Regions from separate parts of the Nocardia sp. NBC_00508 genome, predicted to be linked through region 1. Evidence: riboswitches for the same ligand, from Rfam matches in the RefSeq annotation. Region 1 holds a riboswitch; each other region holds the start of a gene.
What was found. Region 1 has a riboswitch for S-adenosylmethionine ahead of OHA40_RS10745 (hypothetical protein). Riboswitches for the same ligand answer to the same signal wherever they lie in the genome.
Positions count from the first base shown of each region.

Region 2: linked by a shared signal. The riboswitch ahead of OHA40_RS13890 (rhodanese-like domain-containing protein) and the one ahead of OHA40_RS10745 (hypothetical protein) in region 1 are both predicted to bind S-adenosylmethionine.
Region 3: linked by a shared signal. The riboswitch ahead of OHA40_RS17825 (aminotransferase class V-fold PLP-dependent enzyme) and the one ahead of OHA40_RS10745 (hypothetical protein) in region 1 are both predicted to bind S-adenosylmethionine.
Region 4: linked by a shared signal. The riboswitch ahead of OHA40_RS05595 (amino acid ABC transporter permease) and the one ahead of OHA40_RS10745 (hypothetical protein) in region 1 are both predicted to bind S-adenosylmethionine.

Region 1 covers NZ_CP107852.1:2,398,382-2,402,885, reverse strand. The annotation lists gene OHA40_RS10765 (helix-turn-helix domain-containing protein) at 1-68, shown strand, start outside; gene OHA40_RS10760 (VOC family protein) at 147-488, shown strand; gene OHA40_RS10755 (DUF3017 domain-containing protein) at 669-905, shown strand; gene metX (homoserine O-acetyltransferase MetX) at 994-2,151, opposite strand; gene OHA40_RS10745 (hypothetical protein) at 2,148-2,444, opposite strand; SAM riboswitch class IV at 2,523-2,633, opposite strand; gene OHA40_RS10740 (TetR/AcrR family transcriptional regulator) at 2,686-3,390, opposite strand; gene OHA40_RS10735 (MFS transporter) at 3,517-4,504, shown strand, end outside.
Region 2 covers NZ_CP107852.1:3,103,285-3,107,788, reverse strand. The annotation lists gene OHA40_RS13900 (alpha/beta fold hydrolase) at 1-325, shown strand, start outside; gene OHA40_RS13895 (O-succinylhomoserine sulfhydrylase) at 386-1,600, opposite strand; gene OHA40_RS13890 (rhodanese-like domain-containing protein) at 1,647-2,063, opposite strand; SAM riboswitch class IV at 2,078-2,194, opposite strand; gene OHA40_RS13885 (Rv0361 family membrane protein) at 2,258-2,707, opposite strand; gene OHA40_RS13880 (FAD-dependent oxidoreductase) at 3,197-4,504, shown strand, end outside.
Region 3 covers NZ_CP107852.1:4,019,844-4,024,347, reverse strand. The annotation lists gene OHA40_RS17835 (YbaK/EbsC family protein) at 1-469, shown strand, start outside; gene OHA40_RS17830 (flavin reductase family protein) at 535-1,086, shown strand; gene OHA40_RS17825 (aminotransferase class V-fold PLP-dependent enzyme) at 1,159-2,478, opposite strand; SAM riboswitch class IV at 2,526-2,639, opposite strand; gene OHA40_RS17820 (Pls/PosA family non-ribosomal peptide synthetase) at 3,082-4,504, shown strand, end outside.
Region 4 covers NZ_CP107852.1:1,268,558-1,273,061, forward strand. The annotation lists gene OHA40_RS05585 (glycosyltransferase) at 1-1,123, shown strand, start outside; gene OHA40_RS05590 (hypothetical protein) at 1,189-1,890, opposite strand; SAM riboswitch class I at 2,272-2,365, shown strand; gene OHA40_RS05595 (amino acid ABC transporter permease) at 2,463-3,365, shown strand; gene OHA40_RS05600 (amino acid ABC transporter ATP-binding protein) at 3,362-4,129, shown strand; gene OHA40_RS05605 (ABC transporter substrate-binding protein) at 4,144-4,504, shown strand, end outside.

The DNA.
Region 1 (4,504 bases):
GCTCACCGCGGGAGTGGGCGGCAGCGCAGCACAACTTGCCGGGAGCACCGGCCCCCGCCGTTCGATGAACATTTTTACAAGACGGTCGCGGATCGCGGGCCTAGCGTCGGTGCTGTCCAGCAAATTCGATTGCGGAGGAAACCACGATGACCGGTGAACCGACCTTTTTCGAGATCGGCGTGCCCGATGCGGTGCGCGCTCAGAAGTTCTACCTGCGGCTTCTCGGTTGGACACCGCACCCGATGGGTGAGGATGGGCAGGCGTGGCTCGAAACCGGAGGTATCCGCGGCGGGTTACACAACCACGACGAGGACCGCCGAATCGACATATTCTTCAGCGTCGCGGATATCGAGGCTGCGGTCTCGGCCGTCCGCGAACTCGGCGGTGAAGCCGAGGATCCCGGACCCGAGGAGCCGGGCTTCGGCCGATTCGCTTTCTGCAAGGACGACCAGGGCGTGCGGTTCGGACTGCATCAACTTGCCCGCTGAGTCACTGCTCCAGCGAAAGCCGCATCTCTGCTCCGCGGATCGGTGAAGTCCGAGCGGCTTTCTCCCAACGCTCGGGGTGTCTGCAAGAATCGGGGCGTGACCGATGCCGATACGCCTTCCGTGGAGCAGCGAACCGTGCGCCGCAGTTCGGGGGCGGAATTCCTGCGTTGCCATCTGCCGATGGTGGTTGTCACGCTGGTCATCGTGGTGGCGGTGGTCTTCGTCGCGTCCGATCGGTGGCGGCGCGGGGCCTTCTTCTTCGGTGGCGCGACGTTGCTGGCCGCGGCGTTCCGGCTGTGCTTGCCGACCGAGCGGGTCGGTCTGCTTGCGGTGCGCAGCAAACCCTTCGACGTGGGGACGCTGACCCTGCTCGGTTCGAGCATCTTGTTCCTCGCGGCCACCATCAATCTCGGCTAGGGAGTAGTGGCCCGGTCGCTCCGGCGGGCAATTCACGCAGGCGACTACGGCATGGTACGGGGCGAAACACCCTGGGGCGGCGGTCTTTTCAGCGTTCGGGCCGCACGCCGTCCCGCGCCAGCCGCATGGTCTCGGTCAGCAGTTTCGACACTGCCGCCGCCTCGGTGAGGAACCCGTCGTGCCCGTCGCGGGAATGCACGACCTCGAGCCCGTCGCAGCCGGGCAGCAGATCGGCGAGCTCCTGCTGGGTCCGCAGCGGGTACAGGCGGTCGGAGTCGACGCCGCCGACGACGCACGGCACCGGCGTCGCCGCGAGCGCCGCTTCGACGCCACCGCGGCCGCGGCCGACGTCATGGCGGTTCATCGCCTCGGTCAGCAGCACGTAGGTCGCCGGATCGAAGCGTTTGCACAGCTTGTCGGCTTGGTGGTCCAGGTAGCTCTGCACCGCGTAGCGGCCGCCGTTCCACGGGTCCTCGTCGCCCTGCGGCTTGTTCTCGAACCGATGGTCGAGCTCGAACTCGGTGCGGTAGGTCAGGTGTGCGATCCGCCGGGCGATGGCCATGCCCGCCAGCGGGGCGCGGCCGGTGGCGTGGTAGTCGCCCCCCTGCCAGTCCGGGTCGGCCTTGATCGCCGCGATCTGCGTGATCTGGGTGCCGATCTGGTCGGCGGTGGCGCGCGCGCCGACCGCGAGCACCAGCGCGGCGGCGACTCGCTCGGGCGCGCCGACCATCCACTCCAGCACCCGCATGCCACCCATCGACCCGCCGACCACGGCGGCGAGCCGGTCGACGCCGAGCAGGTCCATCAGGATCGCTTCCGCGGTCACCTGATCGCGGATCGAGATCTCCGGAAACCGTGTGCCCCAAGGCTTTCCGTCCGGAGCCGAACTGGACGGCCCGGTGCTGCCCTTACAGCCGCCGAGCACGTTCGTGGCGATCACGCACCATTCGTCGGTGTCCAGCGGCGCGCCCGGTCCGACCATGCCGTCCCACCAGCCGGGCAGTGGGTGCATGTCGTCGGGCTTGCCGACGACGTGCGAGTCGCCGGTGAGGGCGTGTTCGACCAGCACGACATTGTCCAGCTCCGGGGAGAGTTCACCCCAGCGCTGCACCGCGAGGCGCACGTCCGGAACGACCGCGCCGTTCTCCAGCCGCACGTCCCCGATGGGGATGAAGCAGAGCTCGCCGTCCGGAGGCGGCAGGGTGACGTCGGACGCGCGGAGGCTCGATTCGGTACTCACGGTCATGTCGCCGCCGCCGTGAAACCGGCGCACCGATCGGCGCGAATGTCCTCGATGCCCACCGCGAGGCGGATGGCTCCTGGACCGATTCCTGAGGTCGGCTCCTCCGGCATGAACTGGGGATGCGTCATCGACGCGGAGGGAATCACGAGAGAACGCACATCGCCGATGGTAGCCATGCGGCCGTACCGGCCCGATCCGCCTGCGAACGTCCTGCTCGCGTTCACATGGACCCGCAGGGTCTCGAAGGACCACTGCGCCGGTTCGTTCCCGGCCGCGGACGCGGTCGATTCACTCATGGTTTGCTCCAAATGAAGGTGTTCGCCGGTACAGCAGGGGCTAACGGTGTGCCGAACAACACATACCGGCGACCTCCTGATGCGCGCTTGCTCCCGACTCTCGGGAGCCAGGTCATCACCCGGAGCACCCCACCGCTGCTGGAGGGTTGCCGACCAGCGAGCCGGGGCTTGGCGCTGGCACTCATGACCTGCCCGGCATCATAACCGGCGGGCGGTCAGCGTCCGAAATCCTTCGGCGAACTCACTGGCCGGCGTCGTTCGGCGGGACGCAGCAGATGCGTACGAACTCGTCGAAGGTCTCGATGAACGCGGTGCGCCCGGCCCGGGACGCGGTCGCCACGTCCTCATGATCGAACGATCCGCCGGTGCACTCCATGCCGACGGTGCCGATCAGCTGCCAGGCTCCGACGATGAGCCGCACGGCGCGCGCGTCCGGCTCGGTGCCGAGGCGCTCGGCGAGCACGGCCGCGATCGCGGTGTTCTTGGAGTCGGCGTGCTCGAGACTGCGTGCGCTGACCGAGGGGCTGCTGCGCAGGATTCGCCGCATCTGCTGGTATCGCCGGAACGAGATCGGGCTGGTGTTGCCCGCTCCGGCGGCCTGGTCGACCACGTGCAGGAAGGCCTCGCGCAGCGCCTCCAGTTCGTTGCCGGCGCGGGGGAGCCCGCGCAGCGTCTCGGCGACGGCGATCCCGAAGTCCTGCACGGGGCCCAGGATGATGGCCTCTTTGCTGTCGAAATAGCGGTTGATGGTGCGCGGCGAGACGTCCGCGCAATTGGCGATCTGCTCGATCGTGGTCGCGTCGAAGCCCTGCGTGTCGCACAGATCGAGCCCGGCCTCGATGATGCGCAACCTGGTCTGCTGCTTCTTACGTTCGCGCAGTCCCGGGGTCGCTGGGGCGTTGTCCGCCGCTGCGCTCGCGCCCATCGGCGCCGATGACTCGAGCATTTCCTCATGCTAACGCAACCCTCCGTTTTCTTGTCGTAAACCGCCAGATGTCGTAGTACGACATTTTTCTCTTGACGACAAATGTCGCTCGATGACAGGATGATCCGGCACATCGAGGACGAGGAGATGACAGTGACGGAAACTGCGAAGGCGGTGGACGCGCCCGCAAGACAGGGCCGCTCGGCGCGCTGGCTCGCGCTGGCGGTAATCGCGTCGGCCCAGCTCATGGTGGTACTGGACGCCACCATCGTGACCATTTCGCTGCCGTTCGCGCAGCGTGATCTCGACATCAGCGATGGCAACCGGCAATGGATGCTCACCGCCTACACGCTGATCTTCGGCGGCCTCCTGCTGCTGGGCGGCCGACTCGCCGACTACCTCGGGCGACGCCGGATCTTCATCATCGGCCTGATCGGCTTCGCGGGCGCGTCGGCCCTCGCCGGGCTCGCCCAGAACGGCGCGGAACTGTTCGCCGGGCGCGCGTTGCAGGGCGCGTTCGCCGCGCTGCTCGCACCCGCCGCGCTCTCGCTGCTGTCGGTGACCTTCACCGAACCTGGCGAGCGAGCCACCGCGTTCGGCGTCTTCGCGGGCATTTCCGCCGGCGGTGCTGCGCTGGGGTTGATCGCGGGTGGCGCGCTCACCGAGTACGCGTCGTGGCGCTGGTGCCTGCTGGTCAACACGCCCATCGCGCTGGTCGCGCTGCTCGGCGCGCTGGCCTGGGTGGTGAAGGACGCGCCTGCGCCGCGCACCGGAGGTTATGACGTGCCCGGTGCCGTCACGGTGACGCTCGGTCTGATCGCCATCGTGTACGGATTCAGCCGCGCCGCCGAGGACGGCTGGCTGGCCGGCAGCACCCTGGCGCTGCTGATCGCGGGACTGGTCCTGCTCGTCGCCTTCGTCGCGATCGAACGGCGCTCGTCGAACCCGCTGCTGCCGCTGCACATTCCGGGCGAGATCAACCGGGGTGGCGCGTTCCTGGCCGCGCTGCTCATCCCGATCGCCATGTTCGCGATGTTCCTGTTCCTGAGCTACTACTTCCAGATCACGCTCGGTTACTCCGCGCTGAAGGCGGGTTTCGCGTTCCTGCCTTTCCCGGCGGGCATCGCGATCTCCG
Region 2 (4,504 bases), 700 kb from region 1:
GTTCATCGCCGCCTGCTTCGCGGAAGAACCGTCCGACGAGGTGATCGATGCGGTGTACGCGGAGACCACCAAGATGCCGACGTCGGCGGCATGCGCCATCTGGTACGACATGGCCTTCTCGGACTTCCGGCCGGTGCTGCCGCAGATCACCGTGCCGGCACTGCTGGTCTACGGAGGGCAGAGCAAGATCTTCCCCGGTCCACTCGATGTATGGATCGCCGCGCGGGTGCCGAACGCCAAGGTGGTGCGCTTCGAGCGCAGCGGGCACGTGCCGTTCTCCGAGGAACCCGAGGCCTTCAACGAAGTCCTGGCCGAGTTCCTGTGATGTCTCGACGTCTCGCGGCGTGACTTGTCGCCCCTCTCCCGTACCGGCTCGCCGAGCCGGTCAGGAGAGGGCTTGGTCGAGATCGTTCAGGAGGTCTTCCACGTCTTCGAGGCCCACTGAGATACGGACGACGCCGTCGGACAGGCCGATGGTGGCGCGGCCTTCCGGGCCCATGGCGCGGTGGGTGGTGGTGGCGGGGTGGGTGATCAAGGTCTTGGCGTCGCCGAGGTTGTTGGAGATGTCGATGACGCGCAATCGGTTCAGGATCTCGAAAGCGCGCTTCTTCGCCTCGTTTTCCGGCGCGTTCAGCTCGAAGGTGACCACGGTGCCGCCCGCGCTCATCTGGCTGGTGGCCAGTGTGTGCTGTGGATGCGACTCCAGGAAGGGGTATTTCACCCAGCTGACGGCCTTGTTGCCCTCCAGGAAGCGGGCGATCCGCAATGCGGAATCGGCCGAATGGCGCACCCGCAGCGGCATCGTCTCCAGCCCCTTGAGGAGCGTCCACGCATTGAACGGGCTCAGCGCCGGACCGGTATGGCGCATGAGCGTTTTCACCGGGCCGTCGATGTAGTCCTTGGCGCCGAGAATCGCGCCGCCGAGCACCCGGCCTTGCCCGTCGATGTGCTTGGTGCCGGAGTACACCACCACGTCGGCGCCGAGCTCGAAGCCACGCTGCAGAAGAGGCGTAGCGAAGACGTTGTCCAGTACCACTTTCGCGCCCGCGGCATGGGCCAGCTCGGTTACCCGGCGCACGTCGACCAGTGTCTGCATCGGATTGGCGGGCGTCTCGAAAAACACCGCCTCGGTCGGCACCGACAGCGCCTGCTCCCACTGATCGAGATCCTCGCCGTCGACGAAGACGGTTTCCACGCCCCAGCGCGGCAGGATCTCGTTGCACACCATGAAGCAGGAGCCGAACAGACTGCGCGCGGCCACCAGCCGGTCACCGGCGCCGAGCAGAGCTCCCAGCGCGGTGAACACGGCCGACATGCCGCTCGCTGTCGCGAAACACGCTTCCGCGCCGTCGATCAGCCGCATCCGCTCCTCGAACATCGCGACCGTCGGATTGCCGTAGCGGGAGTAGACGAAATGCTCGACCTCGCCGGTGAACGCGGCCTCGGCGGCTTCCGCGCTCTGGTAGACGAAGCCGGAGGTCAGGTAGAGCGCCTCGGCGGTCTCCTCGAAACCGGAGCGCCGCAGTCCGCCCCGCACACCGAGTGTCGCGGGACCGACGCCCTCGGGCAGTGGCTTGTCGAACGCGCCGCCGGTGATCACGACCGACGCCCGTCGGCAGAGCCGCGCGGGCAGGCCTGCCACGCGCTCACGACTGCCGCCAGGGCAGCCCTAGGGCACGCCAGCCGGAGCCGCCGCGGTGCCCGAACTCGTCGAGCGGACCTTCGAAGCCTTCCAGCACGTTGTAGGAGGTGCGGTAGCCCGCCGATGTGGCGGTGATCGCCGCGCCGACCGAACGCTGGCCGGAGCGACACAGGAACACGACCGGCGCCTCCGGGGCGTGGTCGGCGAGCGCCTGCCGCAACTGCTCGACGAACGCCTCGTTGCGCGCGCCGGTGGAATCGACCCACTCGATCAGCACGGTCGGCCGCTCGATCGAACTCGTGTCGGGTACGCCGACGAACTTCCATTCGGCTTCCGTGCGCACGTCCACGAGAACGGCTTCGGGGTTGTCGCGCAACAGTTCCCATGCCTGTTGCGGGGTGATGTCACCGGCGTAACTCATCTGCTCCTCCTGCGAATCCGCACTTGCCGCGTCCGGGATCGGAGCACGGCCAGGTCGTCACCCGGAGCACCCCACCGCGGAGGAGGGTTGCCGACCAGTAATGCCGGGGCTTGACACTGGCTCTCATGACCTTCGACTGAGATTGCACCGACCCGGGTCACCGTGTCAAACGACTGTTCGCAGTGCGAGAACGCTCAGGTGCAGACCAGCCACCGGTCATCGGATCTGGTGAGGTTCCACGTCCTGGTCGTCTCCGTGCCGTCCGCCTTCGTGGTCACGGTCGCCTTGCCCTTGTCGCCATCCACCATCGCGTTGTCGATTTTCGTGATCTCGACGGACTTTCCGGCGCCGGACTGTCCGGCCAGCGGTGAACGGGCGGCGTCGAAGCCCTGGCATGCGGCGCCGGGCGGCGGCACGGTGCCGGTGCGATTGGCGCCCTCGACGAAGTTGTGGACGGCCGCGGCGATGCGGTCGGCTTCTGTGACATTTTTCTCAGCGGGCGACAACACCCCGCCGAGCACGATCGCGATGAGCACGATCACCGCGACCACCGCGGCCGCGATGAACGGGACCATGGACCGCTTGTCGGTCTGATCGACCCGGATGATGTCGTCCTCGCCCGCGGTCGGCTGCTGCTCGGTCATGGGTCGATGATCCCTGGTCGGCGCGGGTATCGAGCGCGCGGCCCCGGAGCAGGCGGTCGGCTGTGCCCGCCCGGGACCCGGCGGGCGCTATAGGTTGCGCGGGAGCGGGTACGCACCGATTGTGATAGTCGATGACATCCACCGAGTTCACGCACCGGACCTCCGGCGGTATCGAGCGTCCCGATAGAATCGCGGGACGGCGGCCTGCTGTCATAGCGAATCGGCAGCTCATCGCCGCGGCGAACGGGGCACCGTGCAGCCACGAGCCGGCAACGCCGGCAACCGCACCGGAGGGGTGCGACCGAGCCGGTGCGTCAACTTAGCCTAAGCTAAGCCAGACGTCATTAATTGTTTCGACCATAAGGGTGCGCGTAAGAGATGACCGAACAGAGTGCAGTATCGGATGGCGGTGTTCGCGAGCCCTCCGCGGTGACGCAGGCTTCCTCCTCCGGGCCTGACGCGCACACCGCGACGCCCCGCCCGCTCCGCATCGCGATCGTGGGCGCCGGACCGGCCGGGATCTACGCCGCCGACGCCTTGATGAAGTCCGATGCCGAGGTGAGTATCGACCTGTTCGAGCGCATGCCTGCGCCGTTCGGGCTGATCCGCTACGGCGTCGCGCCCGACCACCCGCGGATCAAGGGCATCATCACCGCGCTGCACAAGGTGCTGGACAAGCCGCAGGTGCGGCTGCTGGGCAACATCGACTACGGCACCGACATCACCCTCGATGACCTGCGCGCCTTCTACGACGCGGTGATCTTCTCCACCGGCGCCAACGCCGACCGCGCGCTGCCCATCCCCGGCATCGACCTGGACGGCTCCTACGGCGCCGCGGACTTCGTATCCTGGTACGACGGCCACCCCGACGTGCCGCGCTCCTGGCCGCTGGACGCGCAGAAGGTCGCCGTCCTCGGCGTCGGCAACGTCGCCCTGGACGTGGCCCGTGTGCTGGCCAAGACCGGCGACGAACTGCTGCCCACCGAGATCCCGCCGAACGTCTACCACGGCCTGAAGGACAACAAGGCCCTCGAGGTCCACGTCTTCGGCCGCCGCGGCCCCGCCCAGGCCAAGTTCACCCCGCTGGAACTGCGCGAACTCGACCACTCCCCGACCATCGAGGTCATCGTCGACCCCGCCGACATCGACTACGACGAAGGCTCCGAAGCCGCGCGCAGGCATTCCAAGCAGGTCGACATGGTCGCCAACACCCTCGAGCAGTGGGCCATCCGCGATGCCGGTAACCGGCCGCACAAGCTGTTCCTGCACTTCTTCGAGTCCCCCGCCGAGGTGCTCGGCGACAACGGCAAGGTCGTCGGCCTGCGCACCGAACGCACCCAGCTCGATGGCACCGGCAACGTCAAGGGCACCGGCGTCTACAAGGACTGGGACGTGCAGGCGGTCTACCGCGCCGTCGGCTACCTGTCGCAGAACATCAGCAACCTGCCCTTCGACGACCAAGCCGGCACCGTACCCAACGAAGCCGGCCGCGTGATCGCCGACGAGAACGCCGACGGCGCCGAACGCTACCTGCCCGCCACCTACGTGACCGGCTGGATCAAACGCGGCCCGGTCGGCCTGATCGGCCACACCAAGGGCGACGCCAACGAAACCATCGCCTGCCTGCTCGACGACGCCCCCCGCTTCACCCCGGCCCAGCGGCCCGACCCCGAAGCCGTCACCGAGTTCCTCGAAGCCAAGGGCATCCCGTTCACCACCTGGGCCGGCTGGTACCGCCTCGACGCCCACGAACGCTCCCTCGGCGAACCCGAAGGCCGCGAACGCGTCAAGGTCGTC
Region 3 (4,504 bases), 1.6 Mb from region 1:
GTCGTCATTGCCACCGGTCGCCTGCCGGGTCGCCGACACCCTCATCGCCCGAGGCCACCACGGCCTGATCATGGCCCAGCCGGAGCCGACGCACACCGCCGCGGACGCCGCCGAAGCACTGGGCGTCGACGTGGGCGCGATCACGAAATCGCTGGTGTTCCTGCTCGACGACGACCCGGTGCTGCTGCTGGTCTCCGGCGCGCATCAGGTCGACCTGGCGAACACCGGCGCGCGCCTGGAGGGAACGCTGACCCGCGCCCCCGCCAAGTTGGTGCGCGAAGTGACCGGCCAGCCGATCGGCGGTATCGCACCGGTCGGCCATCCGACCAACCTGCCGACCTGGGTGGACAACGCGCTGTCGCGGCATCGCGAGCTCTGGGCCGCGGGAGGGCACCCGAACACTATTTTCCGCACGTCGTTCCCGGAGCTGCTGCGGATCACCGCCGGCCTTCCGATCGACGTGGATTGACTCGCTGAGCAGCCTGGACACCACGCGCTCCGCACCGGCTCGGCCGCCGAGCGTAGTTTCGTCCTGTGACCGAAGCACCACGGCCCGAGACGGAAATCGCCATACCCGATGATCTGAGCGGCATCACCGCCGAGCAATATCGCGCCTCCATGCGCCACTATCCCGCGGGCGTCACCGTCGTCACGCTCAGTTCGCCGCAAGGGCCGGTCGGCTTCACCGCCACCTCTTTCGCGTCGCTGTCCCTGGACCCGCCGCTGGTCTCGTTCAACATCGCGCACACGTCCTCCAGCCTGGCGGCCATGCTGGACGCGGAATCCGCGGTCATCCATTTCCTCGGCGAACACCAGCAGCACCTGGCCCATCGGTTCTCGCGAACCGCCGAGGAGCGATTCACCGACCGCTCCTTGTGGACCACCTTGGACACCGGCGAGCCTGTCCTGCACGGCACCCCGATCTGGCTTCGCATAACCGTGCACCAGCTCATCCCCCTCGGCGACCACACCCTCGTCGTCGGCCTGGTCACCCGGGTCCACGACAGCACCGACGAAAAGCCCGCCGCGGCCCCGCTCCTCTACTACAACGGCCGCTATTACCGCCCGACCTCGCTGGGCGACTGAACGAATGCGCGGCTACGCCATGCCATACCGGCCACGATGCGGAGCTGCTGTTTCGAAGGACTGCGGCTAGGGCTAGCCGATCAGGCAGGGAGCCGCGCCGGTGGGGGCGGTCGAGGTGAACGGGCGAGTTTCGGGCGTGGGGTTCCACAGGCCGTTGGTGGCGGCGTAGTCCCAGGTGGGGCCGGTGCGCACGAGGGTGGACACGGCCTCGATCAGGCGGTCCACGTCGGCGGATGTGGTGCCGAGGCCGATGCTGGCGCGCAGGGCCCCGTCCAGGCCGAGGCGGGCGAGCAGCGGGTGGGCGCAGAAGCGGCCGTCGCGCACGCCGATGCCGTGTTCGGCGGAGAGATAGGCAGCGACATGGCCGGGAGCGAATCCATCGAGCGCGAAGGCGACGATACCCACCGAGTCGGTGCTGTCGGACCAGATACGCAGCAGACGCACGCCGGGGATCACGGCGAGGCCGTGGCGGAGGTGGTCGGCGAGCCGGTGTTCGTGGGCGGCAAGGGTTTCGGCGTTGATGGCACAGAGCGTGTCACAAGCGGCGGCCAGCGCGGCGGCGCCGAGCACGTTCGGCGACCCGGCCTCGTGCCGCTGCGGGGCGTTTGCCCACTCGGCCCCGGTGGTGGTGACCTCACGAACGGCACCGCCACCGGACAGATAGGGCTGTGCCGCATCGAGCCAATCGCGCTTGCCCACGAGCACACCCGCGCCGAACGGCGCGTACAGCTTGTGCCCGGAGCACGCCAGGTAGTCGATTCCGGTGTCCCGCAGGCTGATCCGACGGTGCGGCGCCAGCTGGGCCGCGTCCACCAGGATCCGGGCGCCGCACTGGTGCGCGATGGTGGCCAGCCGTTCCAGTGGCAGCACCTCGCCGGTCACGTTCGACGCGCCGGTCACCGCGAGCAACGCGGCGGGCTTGCTGCACAATTCGGCGACCAGCCTGCCGACGGTCTCCTCGACGGTGTCGGCCGCCTGCACGACGCGGCGGCCCTGCCTGGTCCAGGGCAGGAAGTTGGCGTGGTGCTCGATGTCGAGCACCACCGTGTCGCCGGGCACGCAGGACGCGAGCAGGTTCAGCGAGTCGGTGGTGTTGCGGGTGAACACCACCACCTGATCGTCGGCGGCGTCGAGGAACTTGGCCACCGACCCGCGGGCGGCCTCGTAGCACTCGGTGGAGATCCGCGAGGCGTAGCCCGCGCCGCGGTGCACACTCGCGTAGAACGGCAGCAGCTGCTGCACGCGGTCGGTGACCTGCGCCAACGCCGGCGCGCTCGCCGCATAGTCGAAATTGGCGTAGGTCGCTGTTCCGCCCTGCACGAGCGGCACCCGCAGTTCGTCACCGGAGACCCGGGCGAGTGGGGCACAGGCGTTGTCGACAGCAGCAGTCATCACGAGAATCCCGTCGGCTCGAGGACCCGCGATCGCATGATTCGTCGAGTCCGCGCTTGCCGCGCCCGGTCGGGCGTCGGCCTGGTCGTCACCCGGAGCACCCCACCGCGGAGGAGGGTTGCCGACCAGCAAGCCGGGGCTTAGCACTGGCACTCATGACCTGAGCCGAGATTGGCAGAAGCGCCCCGGCGCTGTCAACCACGTCCCAACCCGAGCCCACACACACCGATCGGGACATAACCACCACACGCGAGTCTTTACAAGCACCCCGATGACAACTCGCGAGCCGCACGCGCAGCCGAGCGAACACGCAGAACAGATACAGCGAGCGGAATCACATCCAGCAAATCAGCGAACTTTCGGCAAACTCTACGCGCTCCCCGCCGACCAGCGGCTGCCGGGGTTCGTACCGCGAAAATCGTCCCGACCTGCAACAACGCCCACAGCGCCAGGCGATCCGGTATCCAGTCGGGTGAACAACAAATGACGACGACCCCGGGTAACGTGGACGATTGGCCATCATGGCGTTTGCCCTTTGGTAACCCAGCTATGACACAACAACGGGAAGTGTGAGGCAGGTCGATGGGAGGTGCACCGAGCGCCATGCTCTGGACAGAGGTCCATGCGCCGGTGCGCCCGTTGTTGCGGGGCGATCGCGCGCCCGAGCCGAGAACACTCGTCGACATCCTGACCGCGACAGCGCTCACGCATCCCGACGCGCCCGCCATCGATGACGGCCACGTGGTGTTGTCCTACCTGGAACTGGTCGTCGAGGTAGAGAAGACCATGGCCCGCCTCGCCACGGCGGGCGTGCGCCCCGGCGACCGGGTCGGCGTGCGTATGCCGTCGGGGACCCGCGGGCTCTACGTGACCATTCTCGCGGTCCTCTACAGCGGCGCGGCCTACGTGCCGGTCGACGCCGACGATCCTGCGGAGCGCGCCCAGCTCGTCTTCGGCGAAGCCCAGGTCACCGCGATCGTGACCGCCGATGGCATCGAGACCACGGCCGCGGGTATCCGCGCCGCGGAGCGGCATGAAGGTGCCGACACCTGGTCGGCGCTCCCCACCCCCGGCGACGACGCTTGGATCATCTTCACCTCCGGGTCGACCGGAACCCCGAAAGGCGTTGCCGTCACGCACCGCAACGCTGCCGCGTTCGTCGACGCCGAAGCCGACCTGTTCCTCCGCGACGCCCCGATCGGTCCGGGTGACCGGGTCCTCGCCGGTCTCTCGGTCGCCTTCGACGCCTCCTGCGAGGAGATGTGGCTGGCCTGGCGTAACGGCGCCTGCCTGGTGCCCGCCCCCCGCGACCTGGTGCGCACCGGCGCCGACCTGGGCCCCTGGCTGGTGCGGCGCGAGATCAGCATCGTCTCGACGGTGCCAACCCTGGCGGCGACCTGGCCGGTCGAGGCGCTGGAGGCGGTGCGGCTGCTGATCTTCGGCGGCGAGGCCGTCCCGCCCGAACTCGCCGAACGCCTTGCCGGAACGGATGATTCGGCTCGCGAGGTATGGAACACCTACGGGCCCACCGAGGCGACGGTTGTCGCCTGTGCCGCGCGGCTGAACGGCCAGTGGCCGATCCGCATCGGACTTCCACTCAACGGCTGGGATCTCGTCGTGGTGGACCAGGCGGGAAATCCCGTGGCGGAGGGCGAATCCGGCGAATTGGTGATCGGCGGCGTCGGCCTGGCGCGCTATCTCGACCCGGCCAAGGACACCGAGAAGTACGCGCCGCTGCCCTCGGTCGGCTGGGACCGGGCCTACCGCAGCGGCGACCTGGTTCGCAACGACAGCGCGGGACTGGTCTTCCTCGGCCGGGCCGACGATCAGATCAAGCTGGGCGGCCGCCGCATCGAACTCGGCGAGATCGACAACGCGCTCCAGCATCTCCCGGGTGTCACCGGCGCCGCCGCCGCGATCCGAATCACAGCGGCGGGCAACAAGCTACTGATCGGCTACCTCACTGGGCCGGGACCGGACTTCGACGCCAAGGCGGCGCGAGCCAGTCTCACCGAACAACTTCCGG
Region 4 (4,504 bases), 1.1 Mb from region 1:
CCTGCCCACCTGTGCCACGACGCTGGCAGTGCTCGGCGCGGGTATCGCGCTATACAACCGGATCACCGTGCCGCGGCTGGGAAATACACCGACGACGGTGATCGAACCGGTCACCGTCTGCGTCCCGGCGCGCGACGAGGCCGACCGGCTACCCGATCTGATCGCCGATCTGCGTGCCCAGGTGGGAATTCCGCGCATGGCGGTGCGCATCCTCGACGATGGTTCCACCGACGACACCTCCGCCGCCGCGCGCGCGGCGATCGATGGCGATTCCCGATTCACCCTGCTGCGCACCGAGTCCGACCCGGCCCCCGGCTGGACCGGCAAGGCGGCGGCCTGCGCCCGGCTGGCCGAGGATGTGGCGACGCCGGTGTTGATCTTCCTGGACGCCGATGTGCGCGTGGCCCCCACGGCTCTCGCGGCGGCGGTGGGCGCCCTGCGCAGGAGCGAAGTCGCGCTGGTCTCGCCGTGGCCGCACCAGGTGGCCGGATCGGCCGTGGAGGAGGTGGTGCAGCCCCTGCTGTGCTGGTCGTGGGCCTCGACGCTGCCGATCGCCGCCGCCGACCGGAGCCTGCGCCCGTCCACGGCGGTGGCCTGCGGCCAATTCCTCGTGTTCGACAACGCCGGGTACCGCGCGGTGGGTGGCCACGCCGCGGTGGCCGGGAGCGTCACCGAGGACCTCGAGATCGCGCGCACGCTGCGCCGAGCCGGTCATGGCACGGCTTTGGTGGCGGCGGGGCCGCTGGCGCGAACCAGGATGTACCGCGGCGCAGGCGAACTCGACGCCGGCTACACCCGCTGGCTCTGGTCGGCCTATGACGGAACGGTGACGGGCGGAGCCGCGGTGGGAATGCTTGCCGCCCTTGCCTATTGGCTGCCGCCGACCGCCGCCGTGCTCGGCAGAGGTCCGATCCGGCGGACCGGCCTGGCCGGCTATCTCGCCTCCGTCGTCGGCCGACTGCTGGCCCGCTCGACCGAGACCGGTGGCCCGCTCCGGTACCCGGATGTTCTCGCCGCCCTCGCACATCCGCTGTCGGTGGGCGCGTACCTGCTGCTGTGGGCGCGTTCGCACCGTGCCCGCCGCCGGGGCACGGTGCGCTGGAAAGGTCGCCTTCTGGAATAACGTGGGTGGGCATCGTGCCCCTGCGCCCTCGGACGGTCAGGGGCGATGGCCCTGCGGCTGGACACTCACGGCACGGTGGCGATCCCGACTGTCGGCAGGAAGTGGCAGGACCTGGCACCGTTCTGGACCGTGCCGAACACCGCGGCGAGCACGGTGCCACGGCCGGTGTCCACCGGGACCGCGCGCACGCCGCCCATCGGAAGCGACGCGAAGAGGAAGTCCTGGATCGCCTGCTCGGCGGCGGGCCGCAGTTCCGGCGGAACGGCGGCGGGGATCATCCCGCGGGCGACCTCCGACAGCGGCCCCATCCCGGCCGTGCCGCTGCGTCCGGTGCTCAGGTTGACCCAGGCGACGTGCATGCCCGCGGTGTTCGGGCCGTCCGGCCCGAGCCCGTAGGGCACGAAGGTGAACATGGCCTGCCCCGATTTGACGGCGCTGAGGTCCAGGCCGGGAATCTGCACGGTGTTCTTCGGCCACGGGCCCGGAATGGAGCCCGCCACCGCGGGCGCCATGCCGAGGGTGGTGTTGTCGACGCACAACGCCGCCGCGGCTGGATACAGGAACGGCTCGATGCCGAGCGTGCGCAGCGCGTTGAGCGCTGAGTGGTAGACACCCAACAGATCACCGGGGGCGACGGTCTGCGTGGTGCGATCGGGGAATGCCGGAGCCGGGGTGTCCGGGGCCGCGAGCGCGGCACCCGGCCCCGCGAGTGCGAGGGCGACCGAACTGGTCGCGACAGCGGACAACAAGCTCAGACGACGCAACATGATCACGAAACCTCCTCATCGGCGGAACGATCGAGGGGCACAGTACTCCGGCAAACGCACTCAACAGCCGGGATTGCGGACAGCAATTTCGCAGCAGTCCAGTTTGCCCGAATCGAGCCGACGCGCTGGTCCGCCACCACAGGCAAGGCCGTATGCTGCATCGCGCCGCCGCTATTCGGCGCACGCGCCCCGCGCGTGATGAGGCGACGAGGTCCGCACCGCTGTCGACGCGGTAGCGCACGCCTGGCAACTACAAAGATCCGATGAATCCGGGCGCGACAAGGTCTACGCTCACGGTGATTACTTCTCTTGTTCCGCGATCCGCTTGCTGGGCATCATGATTCGGCTCGACCCTTACATCGGTTGACGGGGGGTCGGCACCAACCATCCAGAGCGACCGAGAGACCTGGCTCGTCGACGTCGCAGCAACCCCCCGGTCACCGGGTGCGGGTGCTTCCGCCGGGACCGATGGAGGAACCGAAGTGATCATCGAGGACCCGTCATGGAGTTCCCCCGCCCCCGGAACCACCGCGCCCGGCAGCGCATCCGCGCGAGGGGGTGGAACACCCACCGTGGCCAAGGCCCGCCACCCCTGGCGGTGGGTGGTCAGCGCCGTCGCGCTGATCCTGCTCGCCCAGTTCGTGCACGGGCTCGCCACCAATCCCGGCTGGGACTGGCCGACGTTCGCGCAGTACATCACGGCGAAATCGGTGCTGTCGGCCTTGCGGGTGACCTTGGAACTGACTCTGTGGGGCACCGCGCTGGGATTCCTGCTCGGCACCGCGCTCGCGGTCGCCCGGCTGTCGAACAATCCGGTGTTGCGGGTGATCTCGTGGGTCTACATCTGGGCGTTCCGCTCCATCCCACTGATCGTGCAGTTGCTGTTCTGGTTCAACATCGCCTACCTGTACCAGACGCTCTCGGTCGGCATCCCGTTCGGCCCGGCGTTGTTCACCTTCGAGGTAAACGGGGTGATCAGCGGTTTCACCGCCGCGGTGATCGGCCTGGCCCTGCACCAGGCGGCGTATTCGGCCGAGATCATCCGCGCGGGGTTCATCTCGGTCGACGCGGGCCAGCTGGAAGCGGCCGCCGCGCTGGGGATTCCGCGGCTGCGGCAGTTCCGCACCGTGGTGGTCCCGCAGGCGATGCGCTCGATCCTGCCGAATGCGACCAACGAGGTGATCAGCCTCTTCAAGGGGACCTCGATCGTGTCGGTGATGGCGATCGCCGAGCTGTTCTACCAGGTCCAGGTGATCTACGGGCGCAACGGACGGGTGGTGCCGCTGCTGATGGTCGCGACGGTCTGGTACATCGTGCTCACCACCGTGTTGTCGGTGGCGCAGTACTACATCGAGCGCCACTACGCCAAAGGCGCGCACCGCACCCCGCCACCGTCACCGCTCCAGCGCACGTGGCAGAAACTGCGGGAAGTCGCCGAGATCGGTTCCGCCGCACCGCGCGGAGCGACGCGATGACCGCCACGCCCGCCGTCGAGGTCCGCGGCGTTCGGAAAGCCTATGGGGCGCATCAGGTTCTGCGCGGCATCGATCTGACCATTCGCTCCGGCGAGGTGGTCGCGGTGATCGGTCCGTCCGGTTCCGGCAAGTCGACCCTGCTGCGCGTGGTGAACCACCTGGAATCGCTGGACGCGGGCACGGTGCACATCGACGGCGAGCTGATCGGGTATCGCCTTCGCCGTCACCGGTTGCACGCGCTTCCGGACCGGGAGGTGCGCAAGCAGCGGTCCCGGATCGGCTTCGTCTTCCAGCAGTTCAACCTGTTCCCGCACCTGACGGTGCTCGACAATGTCACGCTCGCACCGCTTTCCGCGCAGCGACGCGACCGCGGCGAGGTCGAGCGCGAAGCGAAGGACCTGCTCGAACGGGTCGGCATCGGACACCTGGCGGCGGCGTATCCGCGCAGACTGTCCGGCGGGCAGCAGCAGCGCGTGGCGATCGCCCGCGCGTTGGCGCTGCGACCCCGCGTGATCCTGTTCGACGAGCCGACCTCCGCGCTGGACCCGGAATTGGTCGGCGAGGTGCTGGACGTGATCCGCGACCTCGCGCACGGCGGCACCGCCCTCGTGATCGTCACCCACGAAATCGGTTTCGCTCGCGAGGTCGCCGACACCGTGGTGTTCCTCGATGACGGCGTCATCGTCGAGCAGGGCCCGCCCTCGGTCGTCCTCGACCGCCCCGAACACCCGCGCACCCGCGCTTTCCTATCCCGAGTCCGCTGATGAACAGGTATCCGATGAAGCTTTCCGCCCTGGTCGCCGCCGCCGCGACGGGAGTCGTGCTGCTGGCCACCGGCTGCACCGAACCCGAGGCGGACTCCGCCGCGCAGCCCGCGGGTTCGATCACCTTCGACCTCTCCCCCGCCCAGTCCGGTCGCGTCCGGGCCGCGAAGGTCGACGCCATCGCCGCGGAGGTGCCGCGGGCGATCCGCGACCGCGGCACCCTGATCGTGACCGGCGCGTCCGGCGCCGCGCCGCCGCTGCGGTTCTACGCCACCGACGACAAGACCGTGGTCGGCTCCGAAGTCGACTTCGCCTCGCTGATCGCGGACATCCTCGGGCTGAAACTCGACGCGCAGGTGGCGGATTGGTCGCAGA